One region of the Rossellomorea sp. LJF3 genome, then DNA from elsewhere that is predicted to be linked to it. Evidence: riboswitches for the same ligand, from Rfam matches in the RefSeq annotation. Region 1 holds a riboswitch; each other region holds the start of a gene.

The links. Region 1 has a riboswitch for S-adenosylmethionine ahead of metK (methionine adenosyltransferase). Riboswitches for the same ligand answer to the same signal wherever they lie in the genome.
Region 2: linked by a shared signal. The riboswitch ahead of V8G47_RS10080 (2,3-diketo-5-methylthiopentyl-1-phosphate enolase) and the one ahead of metK (methionine adenosyltransferase) in region 1 are both predicted to bind S-adenosylmethionine.
Region 3: linked by a shared signal. The riboswitch ahead of V8G47_RS09230 (O-acetylhomoserine aminocarboxypropyltransferase/cysteine synthase family protein) and the one ahead of metK (methionine adenosyltransferase) in region 1 are both predicted to bind S-adenosylmethionine.
Region 4: linked by a shared signal. The riboswitch ahead of V8G47_RS08945 (methionine ABC transporter ATP-binding protein) and the one ahead of metK (methionine adenosyltransferase) in region 1 are both predicted to bind S-adenosylmethionine.

Annotation. Positions count from the first base shown of each region.
Region 1 is NZ_JBANLY010000016.1:48,480-52,639, forward strand. Features, by position in the region: gene V8G47_RS15035 (alpha/beta hydrolase) at 1-438, opposite strand, end outside; gene V8G47_RS15040 (gamma carbonic anhydrase) at 523-1,038, shown strand; gene metK (methionine adenosyltransferase) at 1,153-2,355, opposite strand; SAM riboswitch class I at 2,572-2,715, opposite strand; gene pckA (phosphoenolpyruvate carboxykinase (ATP)) at 3,035-4,160, shown strand, end outside.
Region 2 is NZ_JBANLY010000008.1:94,522-98,681, forward strand. Features, by position in the region: gene V8G47_RS10070 (methylthioribulose 1-phosphate dehydratase) at 1-364, opposite strand, end outside; gene V8G47_RS10075 (2-hydroxy-3-keto-5-methylthiopentenyl-1-phosphate phosphatase) at 361-1,020, opposite strand; gene V8G47_RS10080 (2,3-diketo-5-methylthiopentyl-1-phosphate enolase) at 1,020-2,231, opposite strand; SAM riboswitch class I at 2,338-2,440, opposite strand; gene V8G47_RS10085 (pyridoxal phosphate-dependent aminotransferase) at 2,489-3,673, opposite strand; gene V8G47_RS10090 (carbon-nitrogen family hydrolase) at 3,794-4,160, shown strand, end outside.
Region 3 is NZ_JBANLY010000007.1:103,550-107,709, forward strand. Features, by position in the region: gene V8G47_RS09220 (DUF302 domain-containing protein) at 1-278, shown strand, start outside; gene V8G47_RS09225 (trans-sulfuration enzyme family protein) at 404-1,543, shown strand; SAM riboswitch class I at 1,631-1,749, shown strand; gene V8G47_RS09230 (O-acetylhomoserine aminocarboxypropyltransferase/cysteine synthase family protein) at 2,056-3,351, shown strand; gene metX (homoserine O-acetyltransferase MetX) at 3,416-4,160, shown strand, end outside.
Region 4 is NZ_JBANLY010000007.1:44,399-48,558, reverse strand. Features, by position in the region: gene V8G47_RS08955 (MetQ/NlpA family ABC transporter substrate-binding protein) at 1-625, opposite strand, end outside; gene V8G47_RS08950 (methionine ABC transporter permease) at 642-1,307, opposite strand; gene V8G47_RS08945 (methionine ABC transporter ATP-binding protein) at 1,297-2,310, opposite strand; SAM riboswitch class I at 2,380-2,485, opposite strand; gene V8G47_RS08940 (LacI family DNA-binding transcriptional regulator) at 2,671-3,660, opposite strand; partial or broken gene V8G47_RS08935 (alpha-amylase family glycosyl hydrolase) at 3,821-4,022, opposite strand; gene V8G47_RS08930 (carbohydrate ABC transporter permease) at 4,109-4,160, opposite strand, start outside.

The DNA.
Region 1 (4,160 bases):
ACCTGACGGGAACTTCACCATCGGAGCGATTTTATTTAAACCGAGGGATAATAGCTCGACCGGTTTAGCCGGGGTCGTAACCAGTCCCAAACAAGGCGAGGATAAAATGACTCCCGCTACGTTCACATGGGATTCCTGAAGGAGTCTTATGGCGATAAGGCCGCCCATACTATGACCGATCACAAAGACAGGCAATTCGAATTGATAGGCTGCCTGGACCCAGTCCTTCACTTCCACGATGTATTCATCAAAGGAATCGATATGGCCCCTTTGACTTCTTGACGTCATTCCCTGACCGGGTAAGTCACCCATGACGACGTGAAAGCCTGCAGCACGCCACATTTCAATGAGCCAACCATATCTTCCGTGATGTTCCATCGCCCCATGAATGATGACGATGACTGCCTTTGCCTCTTGATCTGATTCCCATTTCCACATGACAAATCCTCCTTTGTAGTTCTCTCCATGAATGAATTCTGCTACCATTATTATAATAAATATTATTGAAAGGGGTAGTAAAAAATGCTCTATCCATATTACGATAAAAAACCCATCATCGCACATTCGGCATTCATCGCCGATTATGTGACCATCTCCGGGGACGTGGAGATCGGTGAAGAATCGAGTATCTGGTTCAACACCGTCATCAGGGGGGATGTCGCTCCCACTAAGATCGGTGATAAAGTAAATATACAGGATAACTCCATTCTTCATCAGAGTCCAAATAACCCTCTTATCCTTGAAGATGAAGTGACTGTCGGACATGGGGTGATCTTACATAGCTGCAAGATCAGGAAAAAGGCATTGATCGGCATGGGTTCCATCATCCTCGATAATGCCGAAATCGGCGAAGGAGCGTTCATCGGAGCCGGAAGCCTTGTCCCCCAGGGGAAGGTCATCCCGCCAAATACCCTTGCGTTCGGACGACCGGCAAAAGTCGTGAGGGAGCTCAATGAGCACGATATCAGTGAAATGAAGCGCATTTCAAGGGAATACGCAGAAAAAGGACAGTATTATAAGAACATCAAACCGTTTTAACTTCCTATACTTGGGATACCCCATCCTCCTTGAGAATACTCATGGAAGATTTTCTTGTGATGATCATCAAAAAAGACCAACACCCCAAAAAGTGTTGGTCTCTTCTATCTTTCCTTATTCGCCTAATGCTTCTGCTTTCAACGCATCCGCTTTGTTCGTGCGTTCCCAAGGAAGATCGATGTCGTTGCGGCCGAAGTGTCCGTAAGCAGCTGTCTGCTTGTAGATCGGACGACGAAGGTCGAGCATCTTGATGATCCCTGCAGGACGCAGGTCAAAGTTATTGCTCACAACGTCAATTAATACATCTTCTGAAACTTTCCCTGTTCCAAATGTATCAACGGAGATGGATACGGGCTTCGCCACACCGATTGCATACGCTAATTGAACTTCACATTTTTCAGCAAGTCCTGCTGCCACGATGTTCTTCGCTACATAGCGCGCTGCATAAGCCGCTGAACGATCCACTTTCGTTGCATCCTTACCAGAGAAGGCACCGCCACCGTGACGAGCGTATCCGCCGTATGTGTCAACGATGATTTTACGTCCTGTCAGTCCTGCATCACCTTGTGGTCCACCGATTACGAAGCGGCCAGTCGGGTTGATGAAGTATTTCGTTTCTTCATCGATCAGTTCTTTCGGTACAACCGGATCGATGACATATTCTTTCAGGTTGCGCTGGATTTGCTCAAGCGTCACTTCCGGGTGATGCTGAGTCGAGATAACGATCGTGTCGATGCGGACCGGCTTATCGTTTTCATCGTATTCAACGGTTACTTGTGTTTTTCCATCCGGACGAAGGTAAGGAAGGATTTCTTCTTTACGTACTTCCGTTAAGCGACGGGAAATTTTGTGTGCAAGGGAAATCGGAAGAGGCATAAGCTCTTTCGTTTCATTACAAGCGAATCCGAACATCAACCCTTGGTCACCTGCACCGATTGCATCGATTTCTTCATCCGTCATTTGACCTTCACGGGCTTCAAGGGCCTGATCGACACCTTGAGCGATATCGGCAGACTGCTCATCAATGGAAGTCAAAACCGCACATGTTTCAGCATCAAAGCCGTATTTCGCACGGGTATAGCCAATTTCACGGATCGTTTCACGAACGATTTTCGGGATATCGACATACGTATTCGTAGTGATTTCACCGGCAACGAGCACAAGACCCGTTGTGACAGATGTTTCACACGCTACACGTGCATTTGGATCATTGGTAAGAATTGCATCAAGAATTGAATCAGAGATTTGGTCACAAATTTTATCTGGATGTCCTTCGGTTACGGACTCAGATGTAAACAGACGACGTTTAGTTGACATCAAGGTTCCTCCTTAAGCATATTTGTCAGAACGATTCTTCTGACAAAACAGTAAACAGATACGGTACTCATTTCCCTAAGTAGTATGAAGTAAACATGATTCTTTTATAAATAAATCATGATTTATGTGCATGTGGTCCACTATAAACAGAAAAAACCCTTCCTCAGGAAAAAAAGCTTCAGAGGAAAGGTTTCAGATCATAGCCGCGCCTTTTCTCTCTTATCGTTCAAGGTTTTAGAGACCTTGCCTCAGTTTAGCACCTTCGCTTAATCGGATTCATTAAAGAAATGGATCCATTCACTATTTAGCAGGTTGCTGGGTTTCATAGGGTCTGCTCCCTCCACCAGCTCAGGATAAGAGTATCCGTTCAAGGAACAATGATAACGGTTAGGACAAGTGGTGTCAACTTTTTTTCGAATGACAGGTTTAACCATTCATTTCATGATTTCAGCCTGTTTTTCATCATCAAAATAACCTAATGGGGTAATGAGGCTAAACATTGCATGATACATTTCATATAAATAAGAAGAAACAGGCTTTATTCGGTCAAGAAATGTGACAAAATGAAGACACATTATAAAATTAAATAAATAGTATAGACTAATAGCTTGATTGTGTTATACTATTTTTGTGAAGAAAACGATACCATTAAATAAATTTATATAAAGGAAGGGTTCTAATGAATTCAGTGAGCATGTCTAATGAATTAACAGAATTACTTAACGGTCAAAACATTCAGGAACAATTATCTGTTTCTCAACTAGTCGAAAAGGTCCTTCAGCGAAATGAAGGCGTTTTAACATCATCAGGTGCAGTCAGAGCAGAAACTGGTAAATACACAGGACGCTCTCCTAAAGATAAATTTATTGTGGAAGAACCAACGACGAAGGATAAAATCGAGTGGGGTTCTGTCAATCAACCGATCTCTTCGGAATCATTCGATAAATTATATACGAAGGTCATCTCATACTTAAAAGAAAAAGAAGAAGTTTTCTCATTTAAAGGGTTCGCAGGCGCCGACCCAAAACATAGACTGCCGATTCAAGTGATCAATGAGTTCGCCTGGCATAATCTATTTGCCCACCAATTATTCATCCGTCCTCAAACAGAAGAGTTAAAAGATCATCAATCCGAATTCACCGTGATTTCAGCTCCTAACTTCAAAGCTGATCCTGAAGTCGACGGCACTCACTCTGAAACGTTCATCATCGTTTCATTTGAAAAAAGAATCGTATTGATCGGCGGTACGGAATATGCCGGTGAAATGAAGAAATCCATCTTCTCGGTCATGAACTATGTACTTCCTGAATCCGACATCCTTTCCATGCACTGCTCTTCGAACGTCGGTCGTGAAGGCGATGTAGCATTGTTCTTCGGATTGTCCGGTACAGGGAAAACCACCTTATCCGCAGATCCAAACCGCCGCTTGATCGGTGATGATGAGCACGGTTGGTCCCCGAACGGCGTATTCAATATCGAAGGCGGATGCTATGCTAAGTGCATCGGGCTTACACGTGAAAAAGAACCTCAGATCTTTGATGCGATCCGTTTCGGTTCCGTCCTGGAAAATGTCGTTCTGGATGATATGTCCCGCATCGCGGATTATGATGATAACACTTTAACAGAAAACACGCGTGCTGCCTACCCCCTTCAAGCGATGGAAAACATCGTGGAGCCAAGTATCGCAGGACACCCAAATACGATTGTATTCTTAACAGCTGATGCTTTCGGCGTATTGCCTCCGATCAGCAAGCTGACAAAAGAACAGGCAATGTATCATTTCTTAAGTGGATATACCTCGAAGC
Region 2 (4,160 bases), on a different contig from region 1:
CCTGGTTTCTGAATGTGATGACACCTTCATCCCCATACAGTTCACTGATCACATTGTTGGCAACAGTATGGACATGTAAGCTGCATCCCGCTGAACTCCCACTGAATATGTGACTGTGAAGCAGGGTTTCGGCTGATGGACGCAGTTGGGTTTCCTCCAAGGCCTCACCCTGTGCATTCACAAGGAGGAAGTCCTCTTTCGTGTGCTTTCGCTTATCCTTTCCACTTGCCGTAACCAGAAATGATACAGGAGTTGATCCCACACGTATTGCCAGGTTGCCACTGGTTCCCATAAACCAGTCCCTCTCTGCCAATTCCCTTTTGATATCAGCGAGCTCTTCCCATTCGGATTGATATGACTTCATATTGTCACTCCTTTTTCTATCACTTTTATGCAATCGTGAAAGGTTTCAAAAGGATGATACGGGATTCCCTTTTCTTCACAGGTACGTGCGAGATAGTCCCTTGCGAGTACTGTATCTCCAAGCTTCGCCATTTCGATGTCTGTAACAGAGTCCCCTATTACAATCACCTCATGATCTTCCAGGGATAATGCCCTCAGAATGGAAGGCTTACAGCATCCACATCCTTTGTTTTCACAGTGCACGTCACATGGATATGGCCAATGAATGGTTATGTTCGAATCGTTAAAGATCGCTTCGTTACAATATACAGCCTTAAAAGGCCCGAATTCTTTCAGTAACGGGTGAACGAAGAAGTCTATTCCCCCACTCACAATATACAGGGGAATCTCATTGACTTTTGTATAGTCCACGAATTCCTTGAAGCCTTCACGAATAACCGCTGTTTCCATCAAATACTGGATCATCTCGTCTTTCTTTGAAGAAGGAATGAGTGAGAACAACTTGCTTACCCCTTCTTTGATCGAGATCGAGTGGCTTAAAATGTCCTCTTTTACAGGCTCCCATTCCGGTGGGGCAAAGGCTTTCATCAAAGAAATGATATTATCTGTTTCTGTGATCGTCCCATCAAAATCACAGAATATCACTGGAAGACTCATTACACCTTTACCTCCCCTCCCCATAGGGACAGGGCTTTCTGCAGTTCTTCATGAGTTTTGGCTGCCTCTTGGAGTGACGTTCCGTTTAAAACAGCATCGATCGCTTGACCGAACGCCCTTCCTCCCCCACTTGCGCCGTTAGGGTGACCGTGAATGCCTCCTCCGGCATTAATGACACAATCCGTCCCGAAATCTTTCACCAAAAGGGGGACAAGAGCAGGGTGAATGCCTGCTGATGGAACTGGCAATGTTCTCTTCAAATGTTCGTCATCCTTCGTTAATTCATAGCTTAAGGAAAGGACGTTGCTCTTCTCTAGTGCCACACTTCCGTACGGAGATGGAAATAGTGAAAAATCAGCCCCGGCCATTCGCAATAATTTACCCAACCATAAAGAGTAGCTCACACCATATACTGGAGATGCAGCAGCAGCCCCGGCAAAAGCAGGATGAGCCATGATCGGCAAGGAAATCTCAGGGTCCTCCCTCAATTCCTGCAGAACATCGAGACCGTATGAAAATACATTGAATAAAAGAGCATCTGCCCCAAGCTCCCTGGCTTTTTTTGCTTTGTCCCGCAACTGTGAGGTTTTCCCTGTCAGATTTACGGCATACAAGGTTCTCTTACCGGTTTCTTCGAATACGTCGTTCAACACTTTTTTTCCTACTCTTACTCTTTCAAAAAATGGAGTCAAGGAATTATCAAATAATATTTCATCATCTTTTACGACATTGACTCCGCCGAGGGCCTGCGCTCTTAACTGATTTTCAAGAAATGTGAGATCCCTGCCGATCACCCCTTTAAAGATGCTCATTAACAGCGGTCGACCATGAACCCCTGTTAATTCCCTGATGCCCTCTATCCCAAAACGTGGACCGGGAAATGATTTTTTCAAGTCTTCTGAGAACTCCAGATCCAGTAATTTCACTTCACCATCGAGAGAAAGCTTGCCGAATACCGTTGTAAGGATAGCCGGAATATCATTGGAATAATTATGACTGGGATACCCAATCTTCACCTCACCCCAGGATCCTTCGTCCTCCCTCTCTTCCACTGAAACGACTCTCCCCTTGTATTTTCTTAATTGTTCCTGTTCCAGTAGCGGCAGGTCCGTCCATGATCCTACCGTGAGTCCCAAAGCAATCCCTTCTGCCTTTTTCTCGAAGGAACCAATCTTACCCTTTAGTCGATATGTTGCGATCACTTCACTCATTCATATTACCTCCCTATGTAAAAGCCCATTTCCGCGTCTTGATTTCATCGTGCCGGCAAACAAAAAAACCTCTTCCAAATAAGAAGAGGTTTACATTCCGCACTCTTTCTTATCTGTCAGCTGTATAGCTGCAAGAATTAGCACCGTGCTTAAATAAGTCGGTTGCCGGGCTTCATCGGGCTGGTCCCTCCGCCTGCTCTTGATAAGAATTTCATTATATTAATTCAGTTGGATTATTGCACCAATTTCGACATATGTCAATCCCTTTTGTGAAATAATTCTAAACTTTCTATACGGGAAATCGCCTCTTTTATCCGTTCATTTGTAGTTAAAAGACCGACCCGTACATACCCTTCTCCATATTCACCAAATCCTACACCAGGAGCAACGGCCACTTTGATTTTTTCAAGTAAATAGGTTGAGAACTCAACAGATGTGAACCCTTCCGGCACCTTAAGCCAGGCAAAGAAGGAACCTTGTGGAGCTTTTACATCCCACCCAATTCCCTGTAGACCCGAGATCAGGAGTTGTCTTCGTTCTTCATAAGTGGCAACCAGTTCCGTTACGCAATCCTGGGAACTCAGTAAAGCCGTTGTGGCTGCTTCTTGAATCGCGCCGAACAGGCTTACGTAAAGGTGATCCTGGAGGAGATTGATCGCTTCTATGACACTTTTATTCCCAACGGCAAAACCGATTCTCCAGCCTGCCATATTATAGGTTTTTGATAAAGTATATATCTCAATCCCGACATCCTTTGCACCATCTGTCTCGAGAAAACTCACAGGCTTTTGTCCATCGAAACCGATCGCCCCATAAGCAAAGTCATGCACCACACAAATATCATGCTTTGACGCAAGTTCCACCGTGTCCTCAAAAAAGGATTTTGTTGCGGTCGCACCCGTTGGATTATTGGGGTAATTGAGGAACATTAATTTCGCCCTTTCCCATTCTTCACGGGAATGTACACGATAGTCCGGGAGAAAACCGTTTTCCTCTTTCAACGGCATCTTGATCATACTGGCTTCTGCCAATGCGACCCCCGATACATAATCCGGATAACCGGGATCCGGGACAAATACTCCATCCCCGGGGTTCAATAAACATTGAGGGATCTCCACTAATCCTGCTTTTCCTCCGAAGAGAACCGCTACTTCGGTTTCGGGATCTATCTCCACACCGTATTCCCGCAAATAGAAAGCTGCAATCGCCTCCTTAAAGCTCGATAAACCACGAAATGGAGGATATTTATGGTTAGAAGGAGACTTGGCCGCTTCTGTTAATTTTCCCACAATATGTGGAGGGGTAGGCTGATCTGGATTTCCCTGTCCCAAATTAATGACATCATGCCCCTCATTCACAACAGCATTCACAGTTCCTGCAAGGGAAGCGAAAAATTGTTCCGGTAATGATTCCAAGCGTTTTGCTTTTTCAAAGTGTTTCATACATTCACCCACTCATTTTTTTGAAAATTAATTACTTTCAAATTCTAGTCACAAATGATATAACGGAACATAAAGAATGTAAAGGAATAAATGACAAAAAGTACATAATGAGGTGAATGTATGATTCAAAAGGTTGGTCTCGTCCAGATGGATATTGTGTTTGGGAATCCTGAAGAAAACAAGGTGAGAGTGGAAAAGTGGGTCAAAAAAGCAAAGGAAGAAGGATGCGCTACCGTCGTTCTTCCTGAACTGTGGACGACAGGCTATGATCTGACACGGATAGATGAGATCGCAGATGAAGGAGCCGAAGATTCTTCCTCCTTCCTGACTTCCCTGTCAAAAAAATATTCCATTCACATCATAGGAGGCTCTGTTGCCAATAAATCAACAGATGGGGTTAGAAATACACTGTTGGTGGCGGATGCAAATGGCGTGTTGGTGAAACGGTATTCTAAGCTTCACTTATTCAAACTAATGAATGAACATC
Region 3 (4,160 bases), on a different contig from region 1:
ACCTGGCCGCCAAGCTTCAGGATAAAGGGCTGGATTTTAACGAAGAAGTCGTTGTCCTGGAAGTATGTAACCCCCACGAAGCGAAAAAGGTACTGGAAGAAAGCATGCTCGTCAGTTATTTCCTGCCTTGTAAAGTGACGGTATATACCGAAGAGGGAACGACGAAGATCGGTATGGCAAAGCCGAGCAAGCTGATTGAAATGGTGGATAACGATGAATTGAAGCGGTTGGCGTCGGATATAGAAAAACGCCTGATCGGGTGTTTAGAAAACGTCTGACGATTAGAACCTGTTGCACTAATGCGACGGGTTCTTTTTCTTTATCCAGAACCTCATACTCCTCACAATCTTCTGAATATGATACACTTTTAAAAATACATAGATTCAGGAAGGATGACAGGGAAATGAAATTCACCACCAAGGTCGTACATAGTCAGTTGAAAGGAACAGAGGAAATCCGCAGTAAGACAACACCGATCTACCAGACGTCTGCTTTTTCTTTTGCGTCTCTGGAGGAGCTTGAGGGTTTCTATGAGGGGAAATCCCCTTATCTCTATTCAAGAACGGGCAATCCCAACACGGATGAGCTTGGGAAGATGGTAGCAGATCTTGAAGGAGCGCCTGCGGGTGTCGCCACGTCTTCCGGCTTGTCGGCGATCCTCGTCGGAATCCTTTCCGTTGTCCAGGCGGGAGACCATATTATCGCAGCGGAGGATTTATACGGAGGCACTTTCCACATGCTGAAAGAAGAGCTGAAATCATTCGGCATTTCCACATCATTCGTTGATTTTACGAGTGAGGAAGAAATCGAGGAAGCCCTCACTCCCGAGACGAAACTTCTCTACAGTGAGACGGTGACCAATCCATTTATGCGAGTAGAGGATATTGCTAGAATGGTAGCTCTTGCCGAAAAGTACAATCTGAAAACGATGATCGACAATACATTCGCCACTCCATTTCTGCGTCAGCCCTTCCTCGAAGGGGTCGATTTGGTCGCTCACAGCGCTACGAAGTATATCGGCGGGCATAGCGATATCACAGCAGGAGTCGTGGTCGGAAAAGAAGAGCTTGTGAAAAAGGCAAGGGAAAAGGTCGTCAACATCGGTTCCAACTTAAGTCCATTTGAAGCTTGGCTCACATGCCGAGGGGCGAAAACATTGGCACTCCGGCTCGGGACACAGGCTCAGAACGCGGGAATCCTTGCAGATGAACTGCGCACAAATGAGCAGGTGAAGAGGGTCTATTATCCAACTGATTTATCCGAAAAAGGAAATGGCGCGATTGTCACCATCGAACTCGATGCCAGCTGCGACATCAGCACATTCTTCAAGTCCCTTGGATGGATCAAGATCATTCCGTCCCTGGCAGGAGTGGAAACAACGGTTTCCTATCCGCTTGGAACCTCTCATCGTGCCCTTCCGAAAGAAGCACAGGAAAAACTCGGCATCAACACCCATGTGGTGCGCATATCGTTAGGTATCGAGGATGGGGAAGATATCGTTTCTCAATTTAACGAGGCGATTACAGCTTCTGTTAAAAAATAAAAAATTCTGAAAATGGTCTTGACGTTGAGGCTGGTTACCCTTTATAATTCATCTCAACGCATGAATTTTCACATTGACAACTAAATGCTCTTATCCAGAGAGGTGGAGGGACTAGGCCCGATGAAACCCGGCAACCTTCATGTACGCACTATGCGTCGCATGAAAAGGTGCTAATTCCTGCAGGCGATCTGCCTGAAAGATAAGAGGAGGACCCTATTCAATTAGACCCTCTTCTTAGGAAGAGGGTTTTTTATTTTATCCTCTTCTGGCTTCTTAGGCTTTTGCATGGGGGTTCAGCAGGAGAATGTTTGGATATATTCAGCAGCTGATATTCTGTGAAAAATCAGCAGGTGAAATCATCCTGTAAATCAGCAGCTGAAATCATCCTGTAAATCAGCAGCTGAAATTCTTCACAAATTCAACTGCTGAAAAAAACCATTCAATTCAGCAGCTGAACTCAACCAACCAACCACACCAATCCAAAAACTAAAAAACTCTAGGAGGAATTCCAAATGACAAAATCATTCGATTTCGACACACTTCTTCTTCACGGCGGCCAGGAGCCTGACCCAGCTACAGGCTCAAGAGCGGTACCCATCTATCAAACGACATCCTACGTGTTCGACAACAGCGACCACGCCGCAAAGCTATTCGCCCTTGAAGAACCGGGAAACATCTACACCCGCATCATGAACCCGACCGTTGACGTTCTCGAGAAGCGCCTCGCCCTTTTAGAAGGGGGAATCGGAGCCCTGGGTGTATCATCCGGGATGGCCGCCATTTCTCTTTCCATCCTGAATATAGCCGGGGCAGGGGATGAGATCGTGGCAGCCACCAATCTGTACGGTGGGACGTATAATTTATTCTCTACGACTCTTCCGAAATACGGAATCAAGGTTCATTTCGTCGATCCGACTGATCCGGAGAACTTCCGAAAGGCGATTACGCCGAAAACGAAAGCGGTATTCGCCGAGACGATCGGAAATCCGAGCCTCCACGTCCTGGACATCGAGTCGGTTGCGAAAGTGGCACACGACCATCATATCCCGCTCATCATCGATAACACATTTGCCACACCATATGTGTGCAAGCCGATCGAGTGGGGAGCGGACATCGTCATCCACTCTGCAACGAAATGGATCGGCGGCCATGGTACGGCCATCGGTGGAGTGGTCATCGACGGTGGGAAGTTTGATTGGAATCATGAGAAGTTCCCTGGATTCACCGAAGAAGATAGAAGCTATAATGGACTTCGCTACGCACAGGATGTGGGGGCCGCCGCTTTCATCACAAAGTTAAGGGTGCAGCTGCTTCGGGATCTCGGGGCGTGCTTAAGTCCACAAAACGCATTTCTGCTGTTGCAGGGGCTGGAAACCCTCCATCTCCGCATCGAACGTCACACGGAGAATGCCTTGAAGATTGCGGAACACTTAGATCAGCACAGTGGAGTTGCCTGGGTTTCTTATCCGGGTCTGCCGCAGCATCCGTCCTACGCTCTTGCTCAAAAATATTTGAAAAATGGAGCAGGTTCCATCGTCGTCTTTGGAATCAAAGGGGGCAGGGACTCAGGACGTAAAGTCGTAGACAACATTTCCCTCTGGTCCCATGTTGCCAATGTAGGGGATGCGAAGTCGCTGATCATCCATCCAGCGTCCACGACGCATCAGCAATTGAACGATGAGGAAATCCGTGCCACAGGTGTAACCGAGGATCTTGTAAGACTTTCCGTCGGATTGGAATCTGCGAAGGATTTGATCGAGGATCTGGATCATGCGATTGAAGTGGCGTTGGAAACGTCCCGGGTATAAAAGGTACAGGTTTCACCGGGGTGCCCCGACACCCCAACCAACACCAAAAAAAGGAGGTGGAGGAATGGAGAATTCATACTCATACGAAGTAAGCTCCATTACCATCCCATCCCTCACATTAGAGTCAGGCACCACGTTGCAGAATGTAAGTCTGGCCTATGAACGGACCGGCAATAAAGAAGGCCCCGTCATCCTTGTTTGCCATGCCCTCACCGGAACCCATATTGTGAAAGGAACGAGTGAGGATCGGGGCTGGTGGGATGGACTGATCGGCCCCGGTTCATACATTGATACCGATCTATACAATGTGATTGCTTTCAATGTGTTAGGGGGATGTGAAGGGAGTACGGGACCGACGTCCACAAATCCGGAAACAGGAGGACGATACGGACCGGATTTCCCGCACATTACCATACGGGACATGGTCCACGCCCAATATGAAGCACTCCAACAGCTGTCCGTCGACCACATCGAAGCGGTGATCGGCGGCTCGCTGGGAGGAATGCAGGCGCTTGAATGGGGGGCTCTCTATCCTTCCTATATCAACAAGGTATTCGCCCTCGCCGTCTCACCGGCATTAAATGATTACGGTCTCGCGTTCAATCATATCGGGATCACAGCGATTGAAGGGGATCCCGATTTTCAAAATGGCCACTATCCCCATGGGGCCATTTTAAAAGGGCTTGAGATTGCCAGGATGGTCGGAATGGTGACCTATCGTACACAGGAATTGTTTGACCGGCGCTTTCAGCGGGAGAGGACGAATGAGCAATACAATGTAGAAAGCTATCTTGATTATCAAGGAAAGA
Region 4 (4,160 bases), on a different contig from region 1:
CCGCTGCCAGTGCATAGTTCCCAGGTACTGCTGATAGATCGACACTGTCGACAGCCCTTGGAAGCTGTGCCGCTTCGATCGGTTTGAACTGCAGGTTTTTCACGTTTTCATCAATGTCTTTTTCGGATACGGTCAATGGATCTGTGTCCGGCTTCAACGTGATCAGCTTGGCATCTTCCAGGATTTGAAAGGCACGTGCGGCGTTCGTCGGATCATTCGGGATCGCGATGGCACTGCCTTCTTTGATGTCCTTGATGGAATTGAACTTCTGTGAGTAGATCCCCATCGGCGCCGTCGGTACGACAATCACTTCAGATAAATCCATATTATGTTGCTTCGCGAAGGTTTCCATGTAGATTTTGTGCTGGAACAGGTTTGCATCCAGGTCCCCTTCTGAGAGTGCGTTGTTCGGCTGTATGTAATCACTGAATTCCTTCACTTCAACCTTATAGCCTTTTTCTTCAAGACCAGGCTTGATTGCTTTGGTCACCATATCACTGTATGGACCTGATGTGGCTCCGATGGTTACTTCTTTTTTGTCTTCCGAGCTTGCCTCTTCTCCGCCGCAGGCAGCCAGTAAGCTCACTGTTAATCCTAATGCTGCTACTAGAATCCACTTTTTCACTTGTTGTTCCCCCTATTTATCGTTTATCCACCAGTCTTGCAAACACATCACCCGTATATTGGATGAGCTGAACCAAACAAATCAGAATGACGACGGTGGTGATCATCACCGTGTTATCGTACCTGTAATATCCGAAGCGAATCGCCAGGTCACCGACTCCTCCTCCGCCTACAATGCCGGCCATGGCAGAATAGGCGACTAAACTGATCGTTGTAATCGTAATCGCCTGAATGACGGCAGGCCGCGCTTCCGGTAACAGCACGTCCTTGATGATCATCCATGGACTCGCCCCAACGGAAACCGAGGCTTCGATGACGCCTTTATCAATCTCCCTGAGGGACGTTTCTACCATTCTCGCAAAAAACGGAATGCCCGCTACCGAGAGTGATACGGATGCCGCTGTCGGTCCGATCGTTGTCCCGGTCAATAGTTTGGTTAAGGGTAAGAGTGCGACTAATAGAATAATGAATGGAACAGAACGGACCATGTTCACCACGAATCCGACGACTTTTTTAATGAAACTATTTTGCAGGAACAGTCCCTTGTCTGTGACGAATAGAAGAATCCCCAACGGCAGTCCCACTATGATCGCTACAGCCAGTGAAATCCCCACCATATACACCGTTTCAAAAAAGGCTTTATTCAATTCTGGCAATATAGAAGTCAATGAATCAGGCAGCATCCTCCAGCACCTCCAGGCTTTGCGTCTTCGCCGTGATATAACGGATCGCCGCTTCGATTTCATCAGCTGATCCTATCAGCTCCATAATGAAGATCCCGAGTGGGACATCCTGAATATATTCGATCTTGCCATGGAGGATATTCCCCCGCACCTTGTAGCGCTGAAACACCTCTGATACGACGCTTTCCTCGGCGATGGATCCTTTGAATTGAATCTTGATGAGCTTCCCTTTTCTCGATTCTACCAGGTGCTGCGGCAGTTCGAATTGGAGAATCGTTTCGATGAACTGCTTCGTCAAAGCCTGTTTTGGTTCGGCAAACAGATCATACACGGGACCTTCCTCCACGATCTTCCCTTCCTGCATCACGGCCATCCTGTCGCAGATTTCCTTCACCACTTCCATTTCGTGGGTGATGAGCACGATCGTCAAGCCCAGTTCCTTGTTGATTTTTTTCAAAAGTTTCAAGATCGATTTCGTTGTATTCGGATCGAGGGCCGACGTCGCTTCATCACACAGTAATACCGATGGGTTGTTGGCAAGCGCCCTTGCGATCCCGACTCTCTGCTTTTGTCCCCCGCTGAGCTGGGCCGGGTAGGCGTCGGCTTTGTCTGAGAGGCCGACCATCTCCAGGAGCTCGACGACCCTTGGTTTGATGTTCGCTTTCGGTACATGTGCCGCTTTCAGAGCAAAGGCGAGATTATCAAACACCGTCTTCGATTTGATCAGGTGAAAGTGCTGGAAGATCATGCTCGTTTTTTGCCGGGCAAGTCTTAACTCCTTGGATGTGAGCTTCGTAAAATCCTGTCCATCGATGATGATTTCCCCTGATGTCGGGGTTTCTAATAGATTCAGGCAGCGAATGAGTGAGCTCTTCCCCGCTCCGCTGTATCCAACGATCCCGAAGATCTCCCCTTTTTTGATGGTGACAGAGACGTTGTCGACACCGACCACCGTTTGCTTTTTCGTTTTGTACGTTTTTACTAGATTCCGAATCTCGATCAATGTGCACACCCCTTTTTCTCCAATAAAAAATGCCTCTTTCAACTGAAAGAAGCATCGCCTGTTTATCTCGACTTATCTCTCAGAATGAAATCATCCTGCAGGAATTAGCACCGTTCCAATACTGGAGGTTGCCGGACGTCATAGGGCCTGATCCCTCGGTCACTCTGGATAATTGAATGTATGTAATTTTCAAAAATTTATCTTATAGAGGATAATACTGGGTATGGGACGGGAAGTCAATAGTGGATTTCGGGAGTATTTTTATGTAAGCGTTATCTTTACTGCCGCAGCAACGAAAGATTTTTAACATACAAAAAAACGACCTCTCCCATGCAGGAAAGGTCAAGTTCTTCCACTCAGTCAACGACTTTTCACCGAATCCCTCTCTATCAGCTCCGTTGTGAGTTTGTAATACGAATCGACCTCTTCCTTCAAGAGCATCTGAAAGATCAGGTGAACGGCAAGCGCACCCGCTTCATATTTCGGCTGCCGCATGGTTGTCAGTGGCGGGGACACGTATTCTGACAGTTGGATGTCGTCAAAGCCAATGATGGAAATATCCCCTGGAACAGAAATGTTTTTTTCGTTCAGTGCCTGCAAGCCGCCGATGGCCATCTCATCGTTTGCATAGAAAATGGCCTGTGGGACATCCCGTTGCGCGATCAGCATTTTGGTCGCCTGGTAGCCCCCTTCTCGGGTGAAGCCCCCGGATACTTTCCATTTCGACTTATAGTCGATCCCGTGTTTGTCCAAAGCTTCACGGTAACCCTGGAAACGAAGCTCGTTATCATGGGAGTTGTAAGGTCCGCTGATAAACGCGATGTCACGGCTCCCACTCTCAATCAAGTGTTCCGTTGCCACGAACGCTCCGTGAACATTATCGACTTCGATCTGGGTGACGTAATCGCTTTTGAGGCTCCGGTCCAGGACCACGATCGGAAAGCCTTCCCTTGCCGATTCCAGGATGGTCCCGTCATCGATATTATGAGCAAGGATGATGACGCCATCGACCCTTTTTTCTTTTAAAAATTTCACGGCGGTGGACTGTGCTCCCCCGATGGAACTGCAGGCGATCAAATCATATCCGTTCGTGGAGGTCACATCCTGTACGCCCTTGATGAGTTCAGAATAGTAAGGTCCTGATAGATCGCTCAGGATCAAGGCGATGGTATTCGTGCTTGTCCGCTTCAAATCGGAAGCAAGCCCGTTTTTTTGGTAATTCAATTGTTTGGCTGCCGCTAACACTTTCTGTCGTGTTTCTTCACTGACTTTCTTACTGTTGTTCAAGGCATAAGAAGCGGTCGAAACAGCGACTCCGGAAAGCTTAGCCACATCTTTGATGGTTGCCATAAGTTCACATCCTATTGCTTCTATAAATGAAGGCATCCTTTTTGACTGATTTCTTCTGTTCATTATACATGAAAGCGCTTCAAGTATTGGGTTATTTTCCTAACAAATAGACAATCGCTTCATAGGGACGCAGGAAGTTGATGTCTGTCGGTCGATCACTGTTCTTCATCCCGATTTCTTCCCCTTGATAAATAAAGGGTGTGCCCTGCATCATGTGGAGGACCGTTGCAAGCATCTTGGCGGATTCGATCCGGTATTCCTGGTCGTTCCCCCCACCTGGATACGATACGGGACTGATCGTGATTATTCCAGTATAAACTGTACCATCCCTTCTGAAACAGGGATGTCTGCCACTCACTCAATACTCTTATTCATAAACCTTTTTCATTCAAAGAAATGTACCAGGTACATTCATATAGCACTGTACCTGGTACACTTCTACCATTCATTACTTGATGCCTGACATCGTAAACCCTTCGACGATGTATTTCTGGAAGAAG